2 linked regions of the Gimesia maris genome follow. Each later gene encodes a partner of the first gene's protein in a complex. Links are inferred from orthologs where the notes say so. Each region holds a gene or a part of one and is shown on either strand. Other genes may lie near its edges.

Region 1 (11,211 bases):
TTCACCCAGAAACTCCTGGGTAATGTATTCCGACTCATCCTTAAATCCTACCGACTCCCGCACAAACTGGCGTGCTTCGATCTCCTCTTCAATCCCCCGCTTGATGGCTTTTTTGATCGACTCGGGAGTAATCCCATGTTCCCGGTTATATTCTTTCTGAATCGCACGCCGCCGCTCAGTCTCATCCATGGCATTCTGCATACTGGGCGTCACACGATCCGCATACAGAATCACTTCCGCATTCACGTGTCGGGCGGAACGGCCGATCGTCTGAATCAGGCTGGTCTCACTTCGCAGAAACCCCTCTTTATCCGCGTCCAGAATCGCCACCAGTGAGACTTCGGGAATATCCAGGCCTTCGCGTAACAGATTGATTCCGATCACCACATCGTATTTCTGCTCTCGCAAGCCACGCAGAATTTCCACGCGTTCAAACGCATCCAGTTCCGAATGCATCCAGGCACAACGAATCCCCTCTTCCTGAAAATAGGATGCCAGGTCTTCTGCAAGTCGCTTGGTCAAGGTCGTCACCAGCACGCGTTCGTTGACGGCAACCCGCTTGAGAATTTCTTCTTTCAGATGAGGTACCTGCCCCCGTGCAGGTTCGATTCGAATCACGGGGTCGATCAACCCGGTCGGACGAATGACCTGTTCCACCACTTCACCTTCAACGCGTTCCAGCTCCCAGTCTCCCGGGGTTGCAGATACGAATACAGTCTGTTTTCTCCGGGCGTTCCATTCATCAAACGTCAAGGGCCGATTATCCAGCGCCATCGGCAGACGAAATCCATGATCGACCAGGTTCGTTTTCCGGGAACGGTCGCCGGCATACATTGCCCGCACCTGAGAACAGGTCACGTGGGATTCATCCACAAATAACAGGTAGTCTTCCGGAAAGAAGTCCAGCAGTGTATCAGGAGGAGAGCCTGGCTTTCTGCCCGCCAGCGCTCGACTGTAATTCTCGATACCCGGACAAAAACCGACTTCTTCCAGCAACTCCATGTCATAGCGGGTTCGCGCACTCAATCGCTGCGACTCCAGCAGTTTCCCTTCGCTCTGCAGGACCTGGATGCGTTCATCCAACTCCGTCTGAATCTCCTGAATTGCTGACTCAATCCGTTCCTGGGGCAGAACAAAGTGCTTAGCCGGATAAATATAGGCTTCTTTGACAGTACGCAGCACTTCGCCGGTAAGCGGATCGATGATCGCCAGGTTCTCAATTTCATCCCCCCAGAACTCGATTCGGAAGGCAAACTCTTCATACGCGGGCCAGCATTCCACGACGTCCCCACGTACCCGGAATTTGGCCCGTGCTAATTCAACGTTATTTCGGTCATACTGAATATCAATCAACTTTCGCAGCATTTCATCGCGATCGATTTCTTCCCCTACCCGCAGAGGAATCATCATCTCCAGATAGTCTTTGGGAGACCCCAGACCGTAGATGCAGCTCACGCTCGCGACCACAATCACATCGCGACGGCTGACCAGGGCACTGGTCGCCAGTAACCGCAGACGATCAATCTCATCATTGATGGATGCATCCTTTTCAATGTAAATATCACGCTGCGGAATGTAGGCTTCCGGCTGGTAATAATCGTAATAGCTGACGAAATAGCTGACGGCATTTTCGGGAAAGAATTCCTTGAACTCGGAATAAAGCTGTGCAGCCAGCGTTTTATTATGCGAGAGGACCAGGGCAGGGCGGCCCAGTTCGGCAATGACATTCGCCATGGTAAAGGTTTTACCAGAGCCAGTCACCCCCAGCAGAACCTGATCCGATTTACCCGCCTTGATTCCATTAACCAGTCCTGCGATGGCTGCCGGTTGATCGCCCGAGGGTTGGAATTCACTCTTCAGTTGAAACACAGACATGCTCGCTCTCAGTCTCTAGGTTCAGCCCCTGCAGTAAAAAACGACAGGGCACTCAGACGAAAAATAGACTCTCAGTCTGTAGTATTGTAGAACGTCGGCGTACCATTAAGAAAGGGTCTGAGGGTACTCCAGTGAAAGAAGGGAGACTCTGACAAAAGGACACCTGGAAAACGGATTACACTTCCGGCTCCGATTCGTCTTCGACAGGTGATTCCGCCTGTATTTGAGCTTCAGGAACAGATTCAGTAACGTCTGCTTGTTCCTCAGTCGCCTGTTGATCCGGGGAAGATTCGATTGCTTCCGCTGTATCTTCCAGGGGAGGCATCACCCAGATTTCTCCATGCTCGACAGGCTGATCTGCCCGGAAGTGGTGATGGCGTAACAATTCCAGAATCGCCAGAAAGATACCAATAATCCGACTGCGAACTTTTTCACCTTCAAAGAAGCTACTGAAAGTAACGCGCTGCTCGACACGAACACGAGAACCAATTCGTTCCACATAGGTAGAAATGGGAGTATCGTCATACGTAATACTGGAATGCTCTTCCACTTCCTTACGTTTGACAACACGTGCCAGGGCACTGACCAGGTCCCATAATTCGACCTCTTTAATCAGGTCTTCTGAAGGATCTTTACCCGACTTGGGACGCTCATCAGAAAGTCGGGGATAGTGCTCCTGCCATTCCGCAGCATGTTCTTCAAGTGCATTGGCCGCGTCTTTGAATTTTTTATATTCCAGCAGCTGTTGAATCAGATCACTGCGCGGATCATCTATGACTTCCGCGATTTCTTCTTCTTCCGCACGCGGTAGAACCATTCGACTTTTAATTTCGGCCAATGTACTGGCCATCAGGATAAAATCACCCACCAGATCCAGATCAATCAGTTCCAGTACATCCAGAAAGTCATTGAAAGAAGCCGTAATGGAGGCGACAGGCAGGTCGAGAATGTCCAGTTCATTCCGCCGAATCAGGTATAACAGCAGATCCAATGGACCACTGTATAGATTGAGGTCGACCTTATATTGGGCAGTCGTCATAAGATTTTTTCGGGCTCAGTCGTGGAAAACGAACGCTAGAAGAGCATTAAATCGTTTTCTCATTGCGGGTTACAGAATATTCTCGAAACGGGATCGAATCAAATTCGTCGTCAGTTCCCGCTCTTTTGGAGGTTGATACTATCGTTATCGTCAGATTAACCGGTACAAGTTCAAATTTTCCGATTACCTGGCCGTTAAAGAAAAAAATCGGCAAGCCGTAATGACTTGCCGATTTCGAGTTCCTCGTATTACAAGGACACAAAGCAGAAGCGACTCCCGGTTACCCTCAAAAACCAGGAACACCGCCGGTGATCCAGCTGTGGGTTACGCAGCTTTGCGGACAGGCATTTGCAGAATTTGTGGTTCGGGTTCTTCACAGGCAGACAGAAAGTTTTCGAAGACCTGCATATCCAGAGCGGAAGCGGAATGATTCTGGGGATGCCATTGCACGCCGACGCAGAACCAGTCTTCATCGGGAACTTCGATGGCTTCAATCACACCATCCGGAGCAGTTGCCGAAACAACAAACATTTTTGAAACATATTTCACAGCCATATGATGCTGACTGTTCACACGAATTTCACCTGGACCGTACATTTTGTCAACGCGGGTACCGGGTCCGATATTGATAATATGACGCAGGTTGGCTTCCACACCATCACGATGATACATGGCACCAGGAACATCTTCGGTCACATGCTGATGCAGTGTGCCGCCACTGATGACATTCATCAGCTGCATTCCCGAACCAATCGCCAGCAGGGGCATTTTCATTTCCATTGCCATTGTACAGACACGACGATCAAAGTCTTCGCGGCGTAAAGGCATGGCGCGGGAAGCAGGGTGTTTTTCAAATCCCAGACGGATCGGATCCAGGTCTAACGCACAACCGGAAAGAATCAGGCCATCCAGTTGTTCCAGAAATTGTTTCAGGTCATCGTCATCAGCCAGGGGAGGCATCATCACGGGAATACCACCGGCGTCTGTTACAGAATCATAGTATCCGGTAAAGAACCAGCTTAAAGCCTGAGACTCTTTTTGCTCGGGGCGAAAGTCTCCAGTAATTCCAATCAAGGGTTTTTTAGACATCGAATCCATCCTTCACTTCAGTGCACTTCCTGTGCGGTCAAAAAACAATTGGGGTATAACGGGAATTCCCCAGATTCAGCGGATGGAAGGAAGCGACTTGCGTAGAGATTCGCATTCGAAGTGCGTTCGAGCGGATGAAAATCCCCCCTGGTCGAACGTTTAGAAATAGAATCCATTCTCTTTTCGCGGTCCGTTCCTTCGGTCCGTCTGCTACTGATCATTTACAGTAACTTCAAATGATTTGTGTTTTCAACTTTCAAATCACTTGAGTGAGCGGATCTTAGTGGCGTCCCATCATGCTGTCCAGCGAATCGATCATTTTGAGCGAATATTCTGACCTGTTGACCTTCTCATACCATATCTTGTGCAATTGACCCTGGTAGAACCCGAATCTACTGATTCTGCTCACAATTTTTTTTAAAAAATCTAAAAACGGCAAAACGTCTACGGTTCAGGCCGTGCACCAGGCCTCCCTCACACGGTTTCGACAACTTCCTTTTTTGATTCTGCAACAGAGGGCAACGCCGGCAACAGCATCGCCCCCACCGCTGCCAGTATCAGACAGGGAATAATCGCATGGAATGCCCGCTGAGGAATCCCCAGCGCGACAAAGTGACTGGTGATCTTTGCCTGAATCATGCCACCTCCGCCCCAGGCCATCCCCATCGTGATCGCAGACGCGACACCTCCCCCTTTGGGGAACAGCTGATGCGAATAAGAGACCATCGCGGGACTCGTGCCCCACAAGATCAGACCACTGGGAATCAGCAACAGCGTCATCAACCAGATCGGACATCCTTCCCAGCCCAGTACTAGCATGAGGGGAATGCCCAGCAGAGGACAGACAATCATGAATAGCTTTTCATGACCGGATTTGAAGCGAAATGCCATCAACAACATCCCGGCACTGGCCGAAAACAAAAAGACAGACTGGATCAAACCGATCTGAAATGCAGAAATGTCCTGATCTTTCAGAATGAAAGAAATCAGTTTATCCATCGCCATATTGGGAACCAGCCTGAGTGAGCAGACCATAAACAGAAAGCTCGCTAACAGTACGCGTCCCTCCAGCATTTGTGACAGAGACTGCGATTTTTGTTTTCGATCCCGCTCAAACAAAGCCGCCGGTGGTTTTCCAATCCTGTAAAGCAGAAGAATCAGTCCGGCATACAACGGCGCCAGTATCCAGACGCTCGACAGGCCCCACGTGGAAACGATCGCACCGCAGATAATCGGCCCGACCGCCAGCCCCATCGCGCCACCAAACATGAAGAGCGACAGGCTTCGCGTACGTCGTTCCGGAATCAGGGAACCTGCGACCACTGCCGCTTCCGGATGAAAAGAACCGATGCCGATACCCCCCAGCAGTAAAGCCACACACAGAAAAAAGACACTGTTTGCCGGTCCGACCAGCGGCATCATCACTGCCCCCAGAAGTGGCCCGAGCCACAAGATGGATTTGATCGGGTATCGGTCACGGATGTATCCGAACACGGGCTGTGCCAGTGACGATGCCAGCGCATGGATGGTCAGTACGAGGAACAGACCATTTTCCGTTAAAGAATGAACACGTTCGATTTCTCCCCACAAGGGACCAACTACAATTGCTGAAGCATCAACAATGATATGAGTGAGCGTGAGACAAATCAGACTACGATAGGCGTGAGACATTTTCAGGAAAGCTTCAAGGCAGGAATTCGATTCAGAAGTCAGCAGGTATTCTATCGGGCAGGTGACCAGAATGCGAATCGCCCGAGCCGGACAGTCCGCTGTATTCTTATTTCCTGATTCCGCATTAAACAGTTTGTATTGTGATATTTACGAAAACCAGCTATACCATCAGAATCATTGAGTATTCAAAATCAAACTTTATCGAGAGAATTTTCGTTGCAATCTGAAATTGAATGGACCTTTGAGTCAACCAGTGAACTCGATACACAGCGCCTGGGGAAAAAGCTGGCCGAATATCTGACCCCGGGAACGGTCATCGCGTTAAATGGTAACCTGGGAGCAGGCAAAACCCGCCTGGTTCAGGCGATTGCCACAGCACTCGACGTCGATCCGGCTGAAGTAACCAGCCCGACCTTTGTCCTGATCCAGGAATACCAGGGACGGCTTCCCCTGTATCACTTCGACACCTATCGCCTGCGGGATACCGATGAGTTTCTTGAACTGGGAGCCGATGACCTGCTGTACTCTAACGGTGTCTGTCTGATCGAATGGGCCGACAAAGTCAGAGACGTCCTTCCAGGCGATCTCCTGCAAATCAATATCGAGCACTCCTCGCAAACGGCTCGCACATTTCGGTTCCAGGGGCAGGGGCCACGTTCCAGACAGATCATCGCCCGGCTGCAAACGGAATCATTCTGAATTGTTCAATTCGCGACGACACCCAATCTGAATCAGGAAAAAAAACATGACCGTTCAATCGGAACAAAAACTGCTTGTGACAGGGGGAACAGGTCTGGTTGGCAGCCATGTCATTCAACGCGCACGACAGGCGGGGATACCAACAGTCGCACTGGTTCGCTCTCTCGATCAGGCAGAGTACCTGAAAGAATTCGACGCCGAGCTGATTGAGGGTGATTTAACCGATAAAAACTCACTGCGTGATGCCCTGACAGGTGTCACGATCGTCGTCCACACGGCAGCCAAAGTAGGTGACTGGGGAAGTGTCGACGAATATCGAAATACCAACGTCAGAGGTTTAGAAAATCTGCTGACCGCACTCGAAGAACAATGCCTGATCAGACATTTGATTCACATCAGTTCGCTGGGAGTCTACGAAGCCCGCGATCATTATGGCACTGACGAAACAGAGCCGCCCCACGCTGCCGGCATCGATGGATATACACTGAGCAAAATTGAATCCGAACAACTGCTCCGGAAGCATTCCATCCCTTATACCGTTCTGCGTCCGGGATTCATTTATGGTCCCCGTGACCGGACGGTTCTGCCCCGTATCCTGGAGAGATTAAAATCCGGTCGATTCGCGTACCTGGGCAGCCCCGAAAAGCTGATGAATAATACCTATGTCGAACATCTGGTCGATGCCATATTCCTGGCTCTGTTCAACGAAGACGCATTGAGCCAGACATACAATATCACAGATGTCTCACTGGTCAGTAAGCGCGAATTTATTTCCACCATCGCGGAACTGGCTGAATATCCTCCACCTAAGAAAGTAGTCCCTCTGCCAGTCGCCAGAAATCTGGCCCGCGTAATGGAAGGTCTCTGGAGATTTCTGGGCAAAAAACAGGCCCCGATCCTGTCGCAGGCACGCATCAAGTTTCTGGGACTGAACCTGGATTTCAGTTCGCAAAAAGCGCAACAGGAACTGAATTATCAGCCACAAAAAACTTTTCAGCAGTCCATGAGTGCTACCATCGAATGGTTTCGCACTCATCATAAATTACCATAATTCAATTCCGCTTATGAATTCTGCGTAAAATCCATGAGAATGCAGCTGAGTGCTGGAATCTGGCAATTGACCTGCCCCATAGCTGAAAGTTAGAATAGTATCCATGGAAAGTTCACCAACGCAGTCACCTGATCAATCAGACCATCAACGGCAATCTGTTCAGAAACCGTGGTCATGGCGGCGATACATTATCACTTCCACGATCCAAGTCACTGTCTTTCTCCTTTTGTATGTGTTATCCATCGGCCCTTTATTCTGGCAGTGGTACGCTTCATTTAACTCAATGAGTTCGCCATTCTTCGCTGCGTTCTACACGCCGCTCCTGTTGGCGTGTGACCTGATTCCTCCCCTGTCTGATGGAGTGAACTGGTATATCAACCTCTGGATCGGTTGAAAAAATCTAAGTAAAGCTGCTTCGGGCTTTAAAAGAACGATGTAGTAACTCACCTCTTTCTTCTGTAATACTTTGCAGCGACAGTGTGAAATTCAAGCGTACTTTCATCAATCAAAGTACATATCAAAAACCAGAAGTGAAGTATCTTTTGGTAGATTGACAAACCAGATAATCCCCATACACTCAGGGAATGGAATGCTGTAGCAGAGTCCTCTCCAGCTTCCGGAAATCACAAATCTCTCACAGCCAGAGCTGTATTTTGCCTGGATGGCATTTATAAAAGACGGGAGCACGGAATAATATGAGCGACCCCAGACCTTTTGCTCACCTGCATTGTCACACTCACTTCAGTATGCTGGATGGTGCCAGTCGCATCCCCGAAATGGTAAGTAAAGTCAAAGAAGCGGGCATGAATTCGCTCGCGATTACTGACCACGGCAACCTGTACGGTGCGATGGACTTCTATCAGCATTGCCGCAGTCAGGACGTGAATCCCATCCTGGGGCTGGAAGCCTATATCGCCCCCCGGAGCCGTTTTGAAAAAGGGGCTTCGCGAATGAAAGAAGCCAGTTTTCACCTGACACTGCTGGCACAGAACCGGCAGGGGTTCGAAAACCTGATCAAGCTCTCTTCGGCATCCTACCTGGAAGGTTTCTATTACAAACCCCGTATCGACAAGGAAATCCTGGAGGCACACAGTGAAGGCCTGATTCTGCTGACAGGCTGCGCCGCCGGTGAACTGTCACACCACATTCTGGGTGAAGACTGGGAAGAAGCAGAAAAATTATGCGCCTGGTATGAAAAAGTGTTTGGCGACCGAGTCTATATGGAAATCCAGAATGCAGGTCTGGAAATACAGCGGCAGTGCCTGGAAGGAACCGTGGATCTGGCCAACCGCATGGGATTGCCTCTCGTCGCGACCAATGATGCACACTATGTCGATCAAAAAGATGCCGAAGCGCAGGATGTCTTGCTCTGCGTGAGTACACGCGCCGTCGTCAGCGATGAAAAACGCATGAAAATGACCGGTGACCAGTTCTTTGTACGTACCCAGGATGAGATGTATAATGCATTCCCCGGACTTGAAGATGCGGTCGCCAGAACCCAGGAACTTGCAGAACGCGTCGACATCCAGATGTCGGATAAAAAGTTCTACCCGGTATTCCAGCCACCAGATAATTTGACCGACACGCAATACCTGCGAAAACTTTGCGAAGAACGTCTGCCCATAAAATACGGCGACGAATTGACGCAGGCGCACTGGGATCGACTCGATCTGGAGCTCGGCGTGATTGAACAAATGGGTTATTCCAGTTACTTCCTGATCGTCTGGGATTTCGTGCAGTTTGCCGAAAACGAAGGGATCCCCTGTACGGCTCGTGGATCAGCGTGTGGTGCCATCGTCGCATTTCTGCTCGGAATGTCCCAGGTCTGCCCGCTCAAGTATGACCTGCTGTTTGAGCGATTTCTGGATCCCAGCCGTACCGAACCGCCCGATATCGATATCGACTTCTGTCGTGATCGACGCCAGCTGGTGATCGATTACACCAAGCAGAAGTATGGTGAAAAAAGCGTGGCACAGATCGGCACCTTTGGAACATTGAAAGCCAAAGCGGCGATTCGTGACGTAGGACGTGCGCTCGGCGTTCCCCTGGCGCGAGTCAATGAAATTGCCAAGATGATCCCGGAATCATTGGGGATCAAACTGAAAGACGCGTTAAAAGAAAGCCCCGATCTGCAATCTGCCTACGATCAGGATTCGGAGATCAAACGACTGCTCGATCTGGCCATGCAGCTGGAAGGACTATGCCGCAGTGCAGGCACACACGCGGCAGGCGTCGTGGTGGCTGACCTGCCGCTCTCTGAAGTTGTTCCGCTGCAGTCCATTACCGGTAAGACCGACATCATTACACAATGGGATGGTCCCACCGTCGAATCGGTGGGACTGCTCAAGATGGACTTCCTGGGACTGCGCAATCTGACAATTCTGGACAAAGCCGTTCAAAACGTCAAAAAACATCGGGGCATCGATATCAATCCGCATAAGCTCCCCCTGGATGATCAGGAAACCTTTGAACTGCTCCAGCGAGGAGAAACCAAAGGGATCTTTCAGCTGGAAAGTGGCGGGATGCGTGATCTGCTGACCAAAATGAAGCCGGACAAGTTCGAAGATATTATCGCAACTTCCGCTCTGTACCGACCGGGCCCTCTGGAAGGGGGGATGGTGATGCAGTACGTGGATGTAAAAAACAACCGGATCCCGATTCCCAAAGTTCATCCCATTGTCGATGAAATTCTGGATGAGACCTACGGCGTGATGGTCTACCAGGAACAGGTCATGCGGATTCTGAACCGCGTCGGAGGCATCGAACTTTCTGCAGCGTACCGCTGTATTAAAGCGATCAGTAAGAAAAAGCTGAAAATCATTGCCGACTTCAGGGATCAATATCTCGAAGGCGCCAAAAAAAGTGGCGTGGATGTCAAACTGGCAACGGACCTGTTCGAAATGATCGAAAAGTTCGCTGGTTACGGGTTCAATAAATCACACTCGACCGCCTACGGTGGAGTCGCCTACGCGACCGCATATCTGAAAGCGCATTACCCCAAAGAATTCATGGCGGCTTTACTCTCCTGCGGCATGGAAAGTCATGAGCGAATCACCGAACACGTTGATGACTGTCGCCGTATGAAAATCGAAGTACTCCCGCCAGACATCAATCGCTCCGAAGTAGAATTCAGCGTAGATGGTGAAAAGATCCGCTTTGGCATGGGGGCGATTAAAGGGGTTGGCGAACAGGTACTTGAAGCTGTCGTTAAAGAGCGTGAAGAGAATGGCCCTTTTACCAGCCTGTACAACCTGTGTGAACGCGTCGATCCTAAAACCCTCAACAAGAGCACGCTTGAAACCCTGATCAAGGCAGGGGCCCTCAACAGCCTCGGCGGGAACCAGGCGCAGTTAATGCTCACAGTTGAGCGTGCAGTGCAATCCGCCTTGAATATTCATCGCGACCGGGCACGCGGTCAGAAGAGTCTGTTTGGCGACGAAACGGTTGACGAAGAAACCGGTGCAGAAGAAGAAGCATCATTGCCGGAAGCAGAAGACTGGCCGCGCGCACAAAAACTGGGCGCCGAAAAAGAAGTCTTCGGCTTTTATCTCACTTCACACCCACTGGCTGAGATGGGAACCTCGCTTACCAAATATGCTCAAAATCAGACCAATGAACTGGCAGAAATGGATGACCGGGTCGAAGTCATTCTGGCAGGCATGGTTTCTTCGATCAAAATGGCAGCCACGAAAAAACCAAGCAAGAACGGGAACACCCGCTATGTGAACTTTGACCTCGAAGATCCGCACGGACTGGTTCGCTGTATCATGTGGCCCGAACAGTTCGC
Region 2 (11,304 bases), 480 kb from region 1 along the record:
TGGCAAATAAGGGCTGTCCTGTAGAGCTGATGGCAGGATAACTCAGAATGAGCCGTTTTGAAAATCGCGTCATCACCTCATAAAACAACAGCATTTCTTCCTGCTGTTGATTAGCGTGACGCTTCAATGAGAGTCCGTACTCATTTAATTCCCCACGGTCTTTTTCACTGTAAAGACAATCCTCCCGATGGCTGCGGGGGAAACTGGCTTCACTGAGCCCTCCTACCAGCAGATAAGGGACACTCAGATTTCTCAATTGAGACGCATCCAGAACCTGAACCCGCCCCGTTTCTTCCGTTTGTAATGCGAGAGTCTGCTGTTCCAGGAGATCCAGCAGTAAACTCCGAAACGTGAGTAAATCCAGGGGAGCGGCTTCCCGCTGATGAAACTGCTCAATCTGGTCTACTTCAGCGACAGCATGAAACAGGAGTTTCTGAAACCGTTCCCAGACCAGTTGATCGCGTTGATCGAGAGCCTCTGTTCCGGGCTCCTCGCTGGACCAGGCTTTGGGCAAGCCAAATTCATTCGCCAGCGAGATCAGTATTTCAATCCACGTCACAAACAGTTCTTTGCCGCGCAATTTTTGAGTTTCACTGGAAAGTCGCTTTGCGAGATGATACGCAGACTCCATTTCCAGCAGTATCGCCTGTCGCTTCGGCTGATCAGGGTAACGGGTACAAAGCTCGTTTGCTTTCCGGTATTCCTTTTCCAGAGCGTTCAAAATATCGGTTTTACCGGAATCGATCTTCAGCTCTCGTAAGATCCGGGAAAGGCAACGCACAGCAGTCCCCGATTTGTATTCGGGCCAGTCTGGTGAAAAATAATTCGAATCCAGAATGGACATCAGACTGTCGAACGACCAGTTATCCAGCTCAATCTGCAGGAAGGTAAATATGGCCCTGATCACGGGAAACCGGGAAAACTCCTGTTCCTGCCCGAGGAAATAAGGAATCCCGGCTGCGGACAGGGTTTCGTGGATCAGGTCGCCGTATTCCAGCGTCGATCGGAATACCAGCGAAATCTCTTCCGGTGGAACTCCCTGCAGCAGTAACTGCTTGATTTCAACTGCCAGTACTTCCAGTTCATTCCGTTGACCGGCGACCGCTAGAACCTTGATTTGTTCTGCAGACGGAGATGGTTTAATCCCTCTAGGATTATCAAATAACGCTTCACAGATCTGAGACCGGGAAGATGCAGGCGCATCACGCTCGCAGGCAACGCAGTGAATCGTTCCCGGCAGTCTGTTTTCAAGAACCTGCCTGGCGACCACAGATTTCGCAAATAAATCCTGGCGTCGTAAATTATTTTCCAGTGGAAGTGAAATCAACAGCCTGCTGGTTCTGGCCGCCAGCAGTTCCAGGATCTCGTACTGTGTATGAGTAAAATCAGCGAAACCATCCAGTACGATCAGATCAAACTGGCCGAAAGGGCCCCACATTCCTTCCTGCAACGCAGTCCGGGCAGACCAGAATCTTCCCTCAGAGTCATAACGTCGCATTTCATGTAATGCGACTTGATATCGATCATAGATTAATGCCAGTTCCTGATCTTTCTGGCGGGAATCTGTTTTTAAACGGCCACATGCCTCGGAAAACTGTTCCGGCCAGATCTCTTCCCGTTTTAATTCAGAAATAAAATGCGAGATCAGATCCAGAAAACCGGTCGTGCCCGCGATGGAACTGAAATACTGAATCTGACCTGCAGCTACCAGGTCGTCCACAATACTCCTGAGCAGGTAGCGTTTGGAGATTTCTGGCAGGGTCTGAACAGGCTGATCGAGCGACTGTAAAATTGTCTCGGCAAAAGCCTCGAAGGTAAATACATGAGGAGCAAAACACACCGGCATTTCCGGGCTGAGTAACTGATCCAGAACCTGCCTGCGTGAACGGACGGTAGGGGAAAGCCAGAGGGTTTTACCGGGAACATGCCGTTTCAGGCCTTCCTGCAACGCACTGCGATATTCATCCAGTAAGCGATCCGTTTTACCGGAACCGGCTATACCTGTCAAAATTTGAACTTCAGGCTGCATGGTAGGTGTTGCCCGGTTTTAAAGCAGAAATATTAATCATCCCCCTGGTGGAAACCCCATTTTTACAATGGTGTCCTCAATTCTCAGATGCATCTGGTCTGAAATGACTAGCAGAGATACAAAAACAGCCCCCGTGCAATGTATCCGGCGGGACCTCAGAATTCAATTTCAGAATGATTTTCAGAAGAAACCGGTTTTAAACTCTCAGTTTAGGGAGCAAATCTTGCCACTGCTTTACAGATCGCCTACACTTATAGAAAAGGAAAGGAAGCTCTCACGAGTTTCGACACCAGACAAAACCTATTCCGACTCTGGAGAACATTCAGTTCCTTCAAGTTTGAATTGTGTTCTGTATATCTCATAAGGAATCGTCCATGCAAAAATTCCGCTTGATCAGTTCGTTCTCTCTCGTCACCCTGATCCTCTTCTCGATCTTTCCGCAATTCAGTTTTGCAGATGAAAAAAGCAGCGAGAAAGAGAAAGATGACGACTATTATCAAATGATGAAACTGTTCGCAGATACCTACGAACAAATTGAACGAAACTACGTAAAAGATATCGACCGTCGTATTCTGGTAGAAGCGGCGATTCGGGGAATGGTGCAGGAACTGGACCAGTACTCGAATTATATCAGTCCCAGAGATCTGTCCCGGTTTAATCAGGTCGTAGAACAGGAATTCGGCGGCATTGGAATTCAGGTTCATATCGACGAAAACAACGGTAGACTGACCGTCATGACTCCCCTGCCTGGGACCCCCGCTTATAAAGCAGGAATTCGTGCCGGCGATGTGATCGACTCAATCGAGGGAAAAACAACCAAAGGTTTTACACTTCCCGAAGCGATCAAAATCCTGAAAGGTCGTGCGGGTGAATCAGTCAGCATGTCTGTGATTCACAAGGGAACCGAAGAGGTGATTCCTTTAACAGTCACACGCGAATTAATCCACGTAGCTACCGTTCTGGGAGACACTTATAAATCTGATGACTCCTGGGATTACATGCTCGACAAGAAAGAAAAAATCGGGTATATCCGACTGACACACTTCAGTCGTCATAGTTCAGAAGAATTACAAGCCGCGATTGAAGACCTGCAGAAGCAGGGAATGAAAGCACTTATCCTGGACTTGAGATTCAACCCCGGTGGTTTGCTTTCTCAAGCAACAGAAATATCGGACATGTTCATCAAATCCGGTAAGATTGTAAGCACACAGGGAAGAAACAGTCGGGACCGTAAATGGGAGGCGACCGCCGAAGGAACTTATGACGGGTTCCCCATGGCGGTGCTCGTCAATCGCTATTCCGCTTCGGCCAGTGAGATCGTTTCAGCCTGCCTGCAGGATCACAAACGGGCGGTCATCGTCGGTGAAAGAACCTGGGGCAAAGGCAGCGTGCAGAATGTGATCGAACTGGAAGAAGGTGACAGTGCCCTCAAGCTGACCACCGCAAGTTATCACCGCCCCAGTGGTAAAAACATCCACCGTTTCCCCGGAGCAAAAGATACTGACGTCTGGGGAGTCACCCCCGACGACAAATACCGTCTGAGGCTCACTGATGAAGAATTAGAGGCATTCGGCGAATACCGCCGTAAACGTGATATTCTGGACCATAACGCCAAACTGGATAACAAATTCAAAGACAAACAGCTTGATCTGGCATTAGACTACATCAAATCTGCTTTGAATGAGGAAACAAAACCAGCGGCCAAGGAAGATGCTCAAAAAGCTGAGAAAAAGGAAGTGGAAAAAGAGAAGAAACCCTCTAAAAAAGCAGCCGCGCTCCCACAACCGGCAAAAGCACCTCTGGTGATTCAAACCACTTAGCGAATGCTTCTGTTGAAGAGATCCTACCAGGTACAGGTCACCATTCGGCCAGACAACCAGATTGCGACTTGAACCACGTTAGCCAGTTATAATACGAAAGCGACTTTCGGGAATCTGTTCGGTCTCGAGGGTCGCTTTTTTATTGGAAATAACGTAAATTCCCCTCTATGAATCAATCTGAAGAATATCTCCTGGCCATCGAATCTTCCTGTGACGAAACCGCCGCTGCGGTGATCACTCGTGATATGCGAATTCTTTCGAATGTCGTCTCTTCTCAGACCCGACTGCATGAAAAATTTGGGGGTGTCGTTCCAGAAATTGCCTCGCGGGCCCACCTGGAACGCATCTTACCAGTCATTGATGATGCACTAAAACAGGCCGAAATCACCCTGGATCAGCTGACTGCTGTAGCAGTGGCAACGGAACCAGGTCTGGTTGGCTCTCTGCTGATCGGTCTGACCGCCGCCAAAACCCTGGCACTCACACTCGAGATCCCTTTGATTGCAGTCAATCACATTGAAGGCCATCTGTTTGCCTGCCAGATGCAGGAAGACCACCCATTGTTCCCCGCGATTGGCCTGGTCGTCAGTGGAGGTCACACGAACCTGTATCACTGTTCGGAAACGCTGCAGTTTGATCTGATCGGCGCAACCATTGATGATGCCGCTGGAGAGGCCTTCGATAAAGTTGCTAAGATTCTTGGTCTGACTTATCCGGGAGGCCCTTCCATTCAAAAAGCCGCGGTTCAGGGAAATCCCAAAGCATTTCCATTCCCTCGAACATTTATCAAAGACCCGGAACTGCGTTTCAGTTTCAGTGGCCTGAAGACAGCGGTATTGTACGAAGCATTGGGAAATCCGGGAGCAAAAAAACAGCCACCGCCTCTCACTGAAGATCGTATAGCTGATCTCGCAGCCAGCTTCCAGGCAACCGTAGTTGATGTTCTGGTTGCAAAATGCCATCAGGCATTAACCCAGTATGATTACTCCACTCTTTGTGTAGGCGGGGGCGTCGCGGCCAATGCCCTGCTGCGAGAGCAGCTGGAGGCAATGACGAAGCAGTCTGGCTTCCATCTGAGCATTGCACCACCTGATTTATGTACCGACAATGCAGCCATGGCTGCGATTGCCTGGCACCATCTGGATCAGGGCCGAATCGCTTCTCTCGATCTGGATGTGAAACCGGGGCTTGTCCGCTGAAATACGGGTACTGGATCAGGGGTTCATAAAACTGAACGTGAAGATTTCAGTCACATTCGTGAACTGAGGCGATAAAGATAATCTGACATACCTTCGGTCCGGCGAAACAACTGCTGCTCCAGTGAGACTGATTCCTTCAGGAATTACTGTTATCACAGGCTGGTTGGCAATTCCGCCGGTATTCTGTACTCCCGTCACGACGGGAGTTTGCCGACCAGTTGAAATTCCGACCTGCCTGGAAACCCGGAAACTGTTAAGTGATTCCCGCGAGCCTTTTGAAAGTTGACCTGCCGGACGTATTCGATTGCGATTCCCCAGGCGACTGGTTTTCTGAGTTTCTTGAGGCTCTGCGGGGATCTGCGATTTCTTGTCACGTCTGCCTTTTTCCAGATTGATTCGAACCAGCTGATCTTCTTTTGACAGAGGAACGATTTTCGTTTCAACAATTGGTTGCTCCGATCCTGCGTAGCGAGTTACTTTCAGCTTCGCTCTCTGTCCCACAATATTCCCGGATACATAGCGGACTCGAACGGTATAGTTTCCCGGGAACCCACTCGCACAAAGATATTCTTCCTTACAGTTTTCCTGCTTCGGACCATACCCGTCATTCAGCAGTACACCACCTCCGGCGGTTAAGGGAGATTCAAAAGAACAAACTGTCCCTTTCGGCTCCTCTACAATCAGATCCAGATCACCATCGCCATTCCAGGTGAGTTCAAGTTTTAAATCACGTTCTAAAGCTGTTTTCCTGGCTGAGCTGACTCGATCTGCCTCTGCTTTTCGCCCCGCCTTATTAAATGACTGTTCCAGATCAGCCAATGCATTTAGTGCTTTTTCATGCCATTGCTGATGATCTTTGATCCAGACGTTCGTCAAGATCCCCGTAGCCGCCCACTCTATGGCTTCTGCATCTTTGAGTTTAATTGCCAGGCGTAAGCCCATGATATAAGGCTCGGGACGGGAGGGCTGAAGTTTTGCCGCCTGCTCATAGAGCTTCAGAGCCTGTTCATCTGCCTCAAACCGGGAAAGATACGCGGCTGAATACACCATGCTGGGTACATCGGTAGCAGAGAAATCGATGCGTGAGAGTAATACGCGCTGAATCTCCTGCTGAGGCCGCCCGACAATTTCCATCGATAAAGCCAGTACGTCATACATCCAAGGCTGCGACTGACCATGAATCAAAGCGGCGTTGATGGCAGCTATGACATGCTCATGTTTGCCAGACTGATGCAGATTGAAAATTAAATCATTTACCAGGTCGGGAGAAGGCTTTCGCTTGGAAAAATATTCATTCCAGAATGCCTGAGGATCTTTGACATTGGCAATTATTGGTGCTTTGAACTCGCTCTTTTTTTCCGGTTCACTATTAACAGAAACGGAGCCTTTCCCCTGGGAACGGCTCCGTGCTGTTAATTTAGATTGTCCAGCGACTACAGGTGGTTTCTGTTTGACACCTACTTGACGGTCACTGGTTTTTTTTTGAGTTGTTCAATCGTGTTGTTATCAAAACGAAAGGGTTTGTCTTCGACCTGAAACTGAGCCTGCGATGCTTTGGTTTCAGTCTCTCCCAGGATGTTATCCAGAATGGCTTTCATCTCTGCATCTTTGATTGACTTCAACTGTGGGGTTTCCGCTTTTTCTTTTGCTTGGGGAATGGGCTGCTGCTTTGTATTTTGCTTGGGCAATCCATTCATCAGCAGCATTTCTGGAGCCACGTTAAATAAACCCTGACCACCACCGCCACCACCGCCGAAGCCACCCTGACCACCGCCACCAAAGCCACCTCCACCGCCGAGGCCACCTTGCTGACCACCCTGCTGGCCGCCAAATCCACCCTGACTTGATCCAACAGAAGACTGCTGTGTGGAGACTGAGATGACCAGGTCGGCAACGGGATAAACCCGTGTACTCAAGATTTCTTCCGCTTTAATACTGGTGGTGATTTTCATCACTTCGTCTTCAACCAGATAGGTCAGACCGATTGGCTTTAAAATAATATTCAACGCACTTTTCAGCTTGATGCCGCTGAGAGCCACATTGACTGGTTCATCAACTGTTAATCCTTCTTCTCCCAGATCGTTCGAATTGATCAGGATTGTAATATTGTGCAATTCAGCAAAGTAAGTCATCACTTCAGACAGAGGGATGTCAGGGAAGTTTGCTTCAGTCTCTTTTTGCAGTTCTTCAAAGATCCGCTGTTCAGCAGGACTGTTACGATGCAGGTCAACGTTAGACCATTTCTTCCGTCGCTCGGTCAACGCGGTCCAGACAGGAGCGGATGGCCAGCGAATGGGAGGCTCATCCGGGAAAGGAACGTGTGAGAGTTCTACCTGATACAAAGTTTCCAGAAAACGGTCTGCACGGAGTGAACGCATCTTGAAGACTTTTGCTAACTGTCCTGCTGCTTCAGAAGTAAACAGAGCTGCGGTCGCAGGCCCATTACCCGGTTCCATATCAACGGCGACACGGGCAACGGCTTCCGCTTCTTCATAGGCATCAAAGTTACCATGCTTACCGTCCTGGATCAGAGATCGCACACGGTCGATCAATTGTTCCAGCTTTTCATCTTCCAGCAGAATCTGATCTACCAGACGTTTCTGTTGTTCCAGCTGAGCCAGTTGCTGTTGTTGACGAATCCGCCGAGTTTCAGCGACTTCCATCTGGCTGCGGACATCCACCATCATGTTACTCAAACGACTTTCGAGTTGCTGACGTAAATCGATATCGATGTCTGAGGTTGATTTCAGGAAGTTCAAAGTCCGTTTCAGAACCCCTAGAGCTCCTTCCGGATTTTCAGCAGATTCCTGCCGGGCTTCTTCAATGGCGTTCTGAACTTCAATCTTCATCTGGGCACCTTTGATTTGACGCAGTTGTTCTACTTTGCTGATGGCGTCATCAATTGGTGGCTGTGGGTCACTTTTAGGAGCAGGTTCAGCTGAAGTATCAGCCGCAGGTTGTTTTATGTCGGCCTGAGCCAGCTGTGCTTTTTGGAAGCGATCTGAGAGTTTCAACAGTGAATCTGCACGGGAATTACCGGGATCCAGCTGCTGCAACAGGTTTCCGTATTTGGCAGCTTGTTCAAATTTACCACTGCGAATGGCATTGGTTCCGGCAAATTCCAGCTGAGCCATGTGTTCTTCGTGTCCGGTACGAGCCAGATTCATCATCCGCTGACCGGCAAAAGCGACTCCCAGTTCCTGTCCAGGCTGCTGATTTAACCAGGGAACCGCCAGGAAGCTGTTTACTGGCTGAGCGACAGGTACTTTAAATTTCCAGATGCCGTCCAGATTTCTGTTTTTCAGTTCTACCGTGAAACCGCTTGAGACGTCGCCTTTTCCGAGATAAATAGTCTCCCGGTCAGTCCTGACAGGTAAAGCGCGGTTGGTATTTAATTCTAACTGGTTGTCTGAGATACGAATTGATTCGGGATAAAATACGGGAGCCTGGATCGCTTTGACGAGTTCTTTACCAACAATGGCCGGTAAATCCTGCTTGCCTGTTGCTTCATCAGAAAGAACAACTCCACCAGTGTATACGCCGAGTGTTCCCAATAGCTGCAGGTCTTTTTTAGGGCCGACTGCATAGCTGTGGACGGGAACATGCTGTTGTGCCAGCTTACCGGTTAATGCTGCCATTTCAGGTAGTGAGATCAGTTTGGCAGAGCTCATTCCATCGCCGATATAGACAATTGAACGTGCCCGCTGATTCTGCAGCCCCTGCAGGACTGTTTTCAATGCAGCTGAAAGATTCGTAGCACCGAGAGGGGCTCGAGCAGCCAGCGATTCGACAGCCAGTTGGGCCTGTCGACTTTTAGGAGCAACGAATTCACTAACAAAGGGAGTACATTGAACGTCAACCGCGTAGACGGCAACATTCGAATCATTGGGGAGTTCATTCAACAGGGATTTGAGCACATCCAGAGCCTGAGTCCGATGCTCGCCTACCTGACTGGCGGACGTATCAAACAGAATCGCAATCTGCTCTCCCGCATGAGCTGGTGCCGGCAGGCGATCCGCTTTGATCTGCAGGGCGTAAAAATGTTCGCCTTCACCATTCTGATAGCTGAGGATCTGGCCAATGTTTGAGATTTCTGGAACCTGCTGTTCAGCAAAACTTTGTGGCGAGCACAACATTAATGTTGAGGCAGCCAGAACAAACATTGAAATTCCAAATCTGGATAGCGACATGATTTCTCTCTCCCGAGTAACTTTAGGCAAGAATGCTTGAACTTAAGCCTATATGGTCGATTGCCAAATTGCGCATTCTCCTCAACTGTGCATTGTATATACAGTCTCGGACACCATTGAAGGAAATTCCCCCGATTTTCTCTTAATTCTCCAAATTTGATGCGAGATGGAAAGGGTTTGTCGGCACGGACTGAAGGATCCGCGTAATTTGCAGTCCGATTATGGGGAAAGTAAGGATCAAAGCCCACTTAGCGAAATCAGCGATTTCAACAAAAGAAGCTGATAAAACAGCTTCGATCTACTCAACTGTTCATATCTGGTATCTCAACTCGGTTCTACTTTCATGTTGAAGGGGATCGGATTGTACTGATTCTTCTCAATAAGCAGACGCGTAAAAGTCGATCTTCCATACAGTCTTACCCCCTTGTTTCCATACACGAACCAACCGTTTTCCGATGAACCGGAAGTAAACACGCGAATACGTGTTGCAGTCAGGCTTCACCAAATCCAGACACTGATTCCAGGCATGCTCTCTCGACCATTCATCATACTAACGTGTTTGATCACGTGCATTGCTGTATTGATTGGGTGGGAAGTTCATTCATCAAAATCAGGCCCCTTGCCTGCCGGGTCAGGAAACCGCCGTACTGTAAGACAAGTCAAAGCTAATAAACCTGCCTTTCGCCCCCCTCAGACCGTAAACTGGAATCTTCCCGTCACGGTCACGGGCTTGAAAAATAAACTGAGCTTTCCACTGTCATTTTCTTCCGACGATGAATACGTACTCATTGTCAACAATCTGGATCGCTCCCCCAGACGCACGAAAACAATCAGCCTGACAGTTAACGACACCGTTGAGGAACGGCCTGCCACAGACTGTTATTTCGAAAACATACCAGAATTAGATTCTGTTGCCCAAACCAGTAGTCTGCACCATGTTTCAATACAGCCCCGCTCTCCTGAAACTGGGGCACTGGTGAGTGAATCAGAGCCTGATCAAGCACTTCTTGAACCTGTCAGGTACTTCAATCTGTTTGTAACCGATGGGGATCTCTCCGACAAAAAACAATACACGCGGCTCGAGGCACGATTGATTCGTCAGAGCGCCCGGGTTGCGATTTATCTGGATAAGCAGCAAAAACCTGAAGAACTGGCTGCCGGACTGGTCAGTGATCTGATTGCGCAGCTTGAGAATCAGGTACTGGACAAGATCAACAGAGAGTGTGGGCCCATACGAGATATTGATGGTAACGGGCGTTTCTGTATTCTTCTCACCCCCTGGTTAAGCAGGCTGCAGGGTGGCAAAACAAAGATCAATGGCTTTGTCCGCCCCAGCGACTTCCGAGACAATGTCGCAGAACCGTTCAGCAATCACTGCGATATGCTTTACCTTAATTCCGCATTGAAACCGGGACACCAGCTACTTGATCTCTTAAGTCATGAAGTGACCCATGCAGCTGTATCCAGTATCCGTACTGCTGGTGGCCACTCTCTGCCAGATGAAGAAGACTGGCTGAACGAAGGTATCGCGCACCTGATGGAGCCTGGCTATACGAATCGTGACTACCGTATCAGTGAGTTTTTCCGGTCACCTCAATCATATCCACTGGTCATCTCCGATTATTATCGCGCACAACTCTGGCGCAACCATGGATGCCGGGGAGCCGTGAATCTCTTTCTGAACTGGTGCAATCAGCGACAGTCGAACAGCCGTTTTGCCAGGCGTTTTACTCATCATCGCTTCACAGGCACTGATAAGATTGAGCAGTTAACTGCCACTCCATTTCCAGAACTGTTTCGTCTCTGGTCTCTGGATCTGGCCAGACAATCGCTGATTTATAATACATTTCAGGCTGCCCCGAACAGGCCTGACCCCCTCATCCACTGTGGCAGATTCATACTTGCCGGGCCAGCTTTTAAAGACTGGAATTTGTCAGATCAAAACCATACGAGTTTGAACATTGCTTCGACAGCTTCCGGTTTTCTACGTCTTAAATCAGGCAATCTGCGACCGGAAAAACGGATGATTCACGTGCAGGGATTTCCAGCGATGCAGTTGACGCTGT

Evidence for each region.
Region 2: the proteins of tsaE (region 1) and tsaD are in contact, whole or in part, in a crystal structure (PDB 6N9A), measured with the Thermotoga maritima proteins. The link is inferred for Gimesia maris from one-to-one orthologs. Residues at the interface, in WP_004082108.1 of Thermotoga maritima: Leu37, Gly38, Lys46, Lys57, Val59, Lys60, Ser61, Thr63, Phe64, Thr65, Leu66, Met67, Val69, Pro71, Tyr82, Arg83, Leu84, Asp86, Asp88, Phe89, Asp93, Ile128, Asp130, Glu131, Arg134; in WP_004082750.1 of Thermotoga maritima: Cys10, Asp11, Arg49, His50, Leu82, Gly84, Gly135, Gly136, Glu154, Thr155, Leu156, Asp157, Asp158, Ser159, Glu162, Asp165, Lys166, Arg169, Leu170, Tyr175, Lys213, Thr214, Leu217, Tyr218, Gln221, Arg222, Asn324.

Annotation. Positions count from the first base shown.
Region 1 is NZ_CP042910.1:3,145,505-3,156,715, reverse strand. The notes cover bases 4,858-7,631. They hold tsaE (tRNA (adenosine(37)-N6)-threonylcarbamoyltransferase complex ATPase subunit type 1 TsaE), read left to right. Parts: upstream 4,858-5,890; coding sequence 5,891-6,373; downstream 6,374-7,631. Other genes in these bases: GmarT_RS11730 (NAD-dependent epimerase/dehydratase family protein), read left to right, coding at 6,420-7,424; GmarT_RS11740 (MFS transporter), read right to left, coding at 4,858-5,674. Also shown: excinuclease ABC subunit UvrB, read right to left, coding at 1-1,875; GmarT_RS11750 (segregation and condensation protein A), read right to left, coding at 2,051-2,914; GmarT_RS11745 (gamma-glutamyl-gamma-aminobutyrate hydrolase family protein), read right to left, coding at 3,239-4,003; more of GmarT_RS11740, read right to left, coding at 4,478-4,857; dnaE (DNA polymerase III subunit alpha), read left to right, coding at 8,120-11,211. UniProt on the Escherichia coli protein: Required for the formation of a threonylcarbamoyl group on adenosine at position 37 (t(6)A37) in tRNAs that read codons beginning with adenine.
Region 2 is NZ_CP042910.1:2,661,567-2,672,870, reverse strand. The notes cover bases 3,166-6,032. They hold tsaD (tRNA (adenosine(37)-N6)-threonylcarbamoyltransferase complex transferase subunit TsaD), read left to right. Parts: upstream 3,166-4,016; coding sequence 4,017-5,048; downstream 5,049-6,032. Other genes in these bases: GmarT_RS09885 (YfaP family protein), read right to left, coding at 5,064-6,032; GmarT_RS09895 (S41 family peptidase), read left to right, coding at 3,166-3,849. Outside these bases: GmarT_RS09900 (PD-(D/E)XK nuclease family protein), read right to left, coding at 1-2,029; more of GmarT_RS09895, read left to right, coding at 2,404-3,165; more of GmarT_RS09885, read right to left, coding at 6,033-6,206; GmarT_RS09880 (vWA domain-containing protein), read right to left, coding at 6,506-9,238; GmarT_RS09875 (hypothetical protein), read left to right, coding at 9,858-11,304.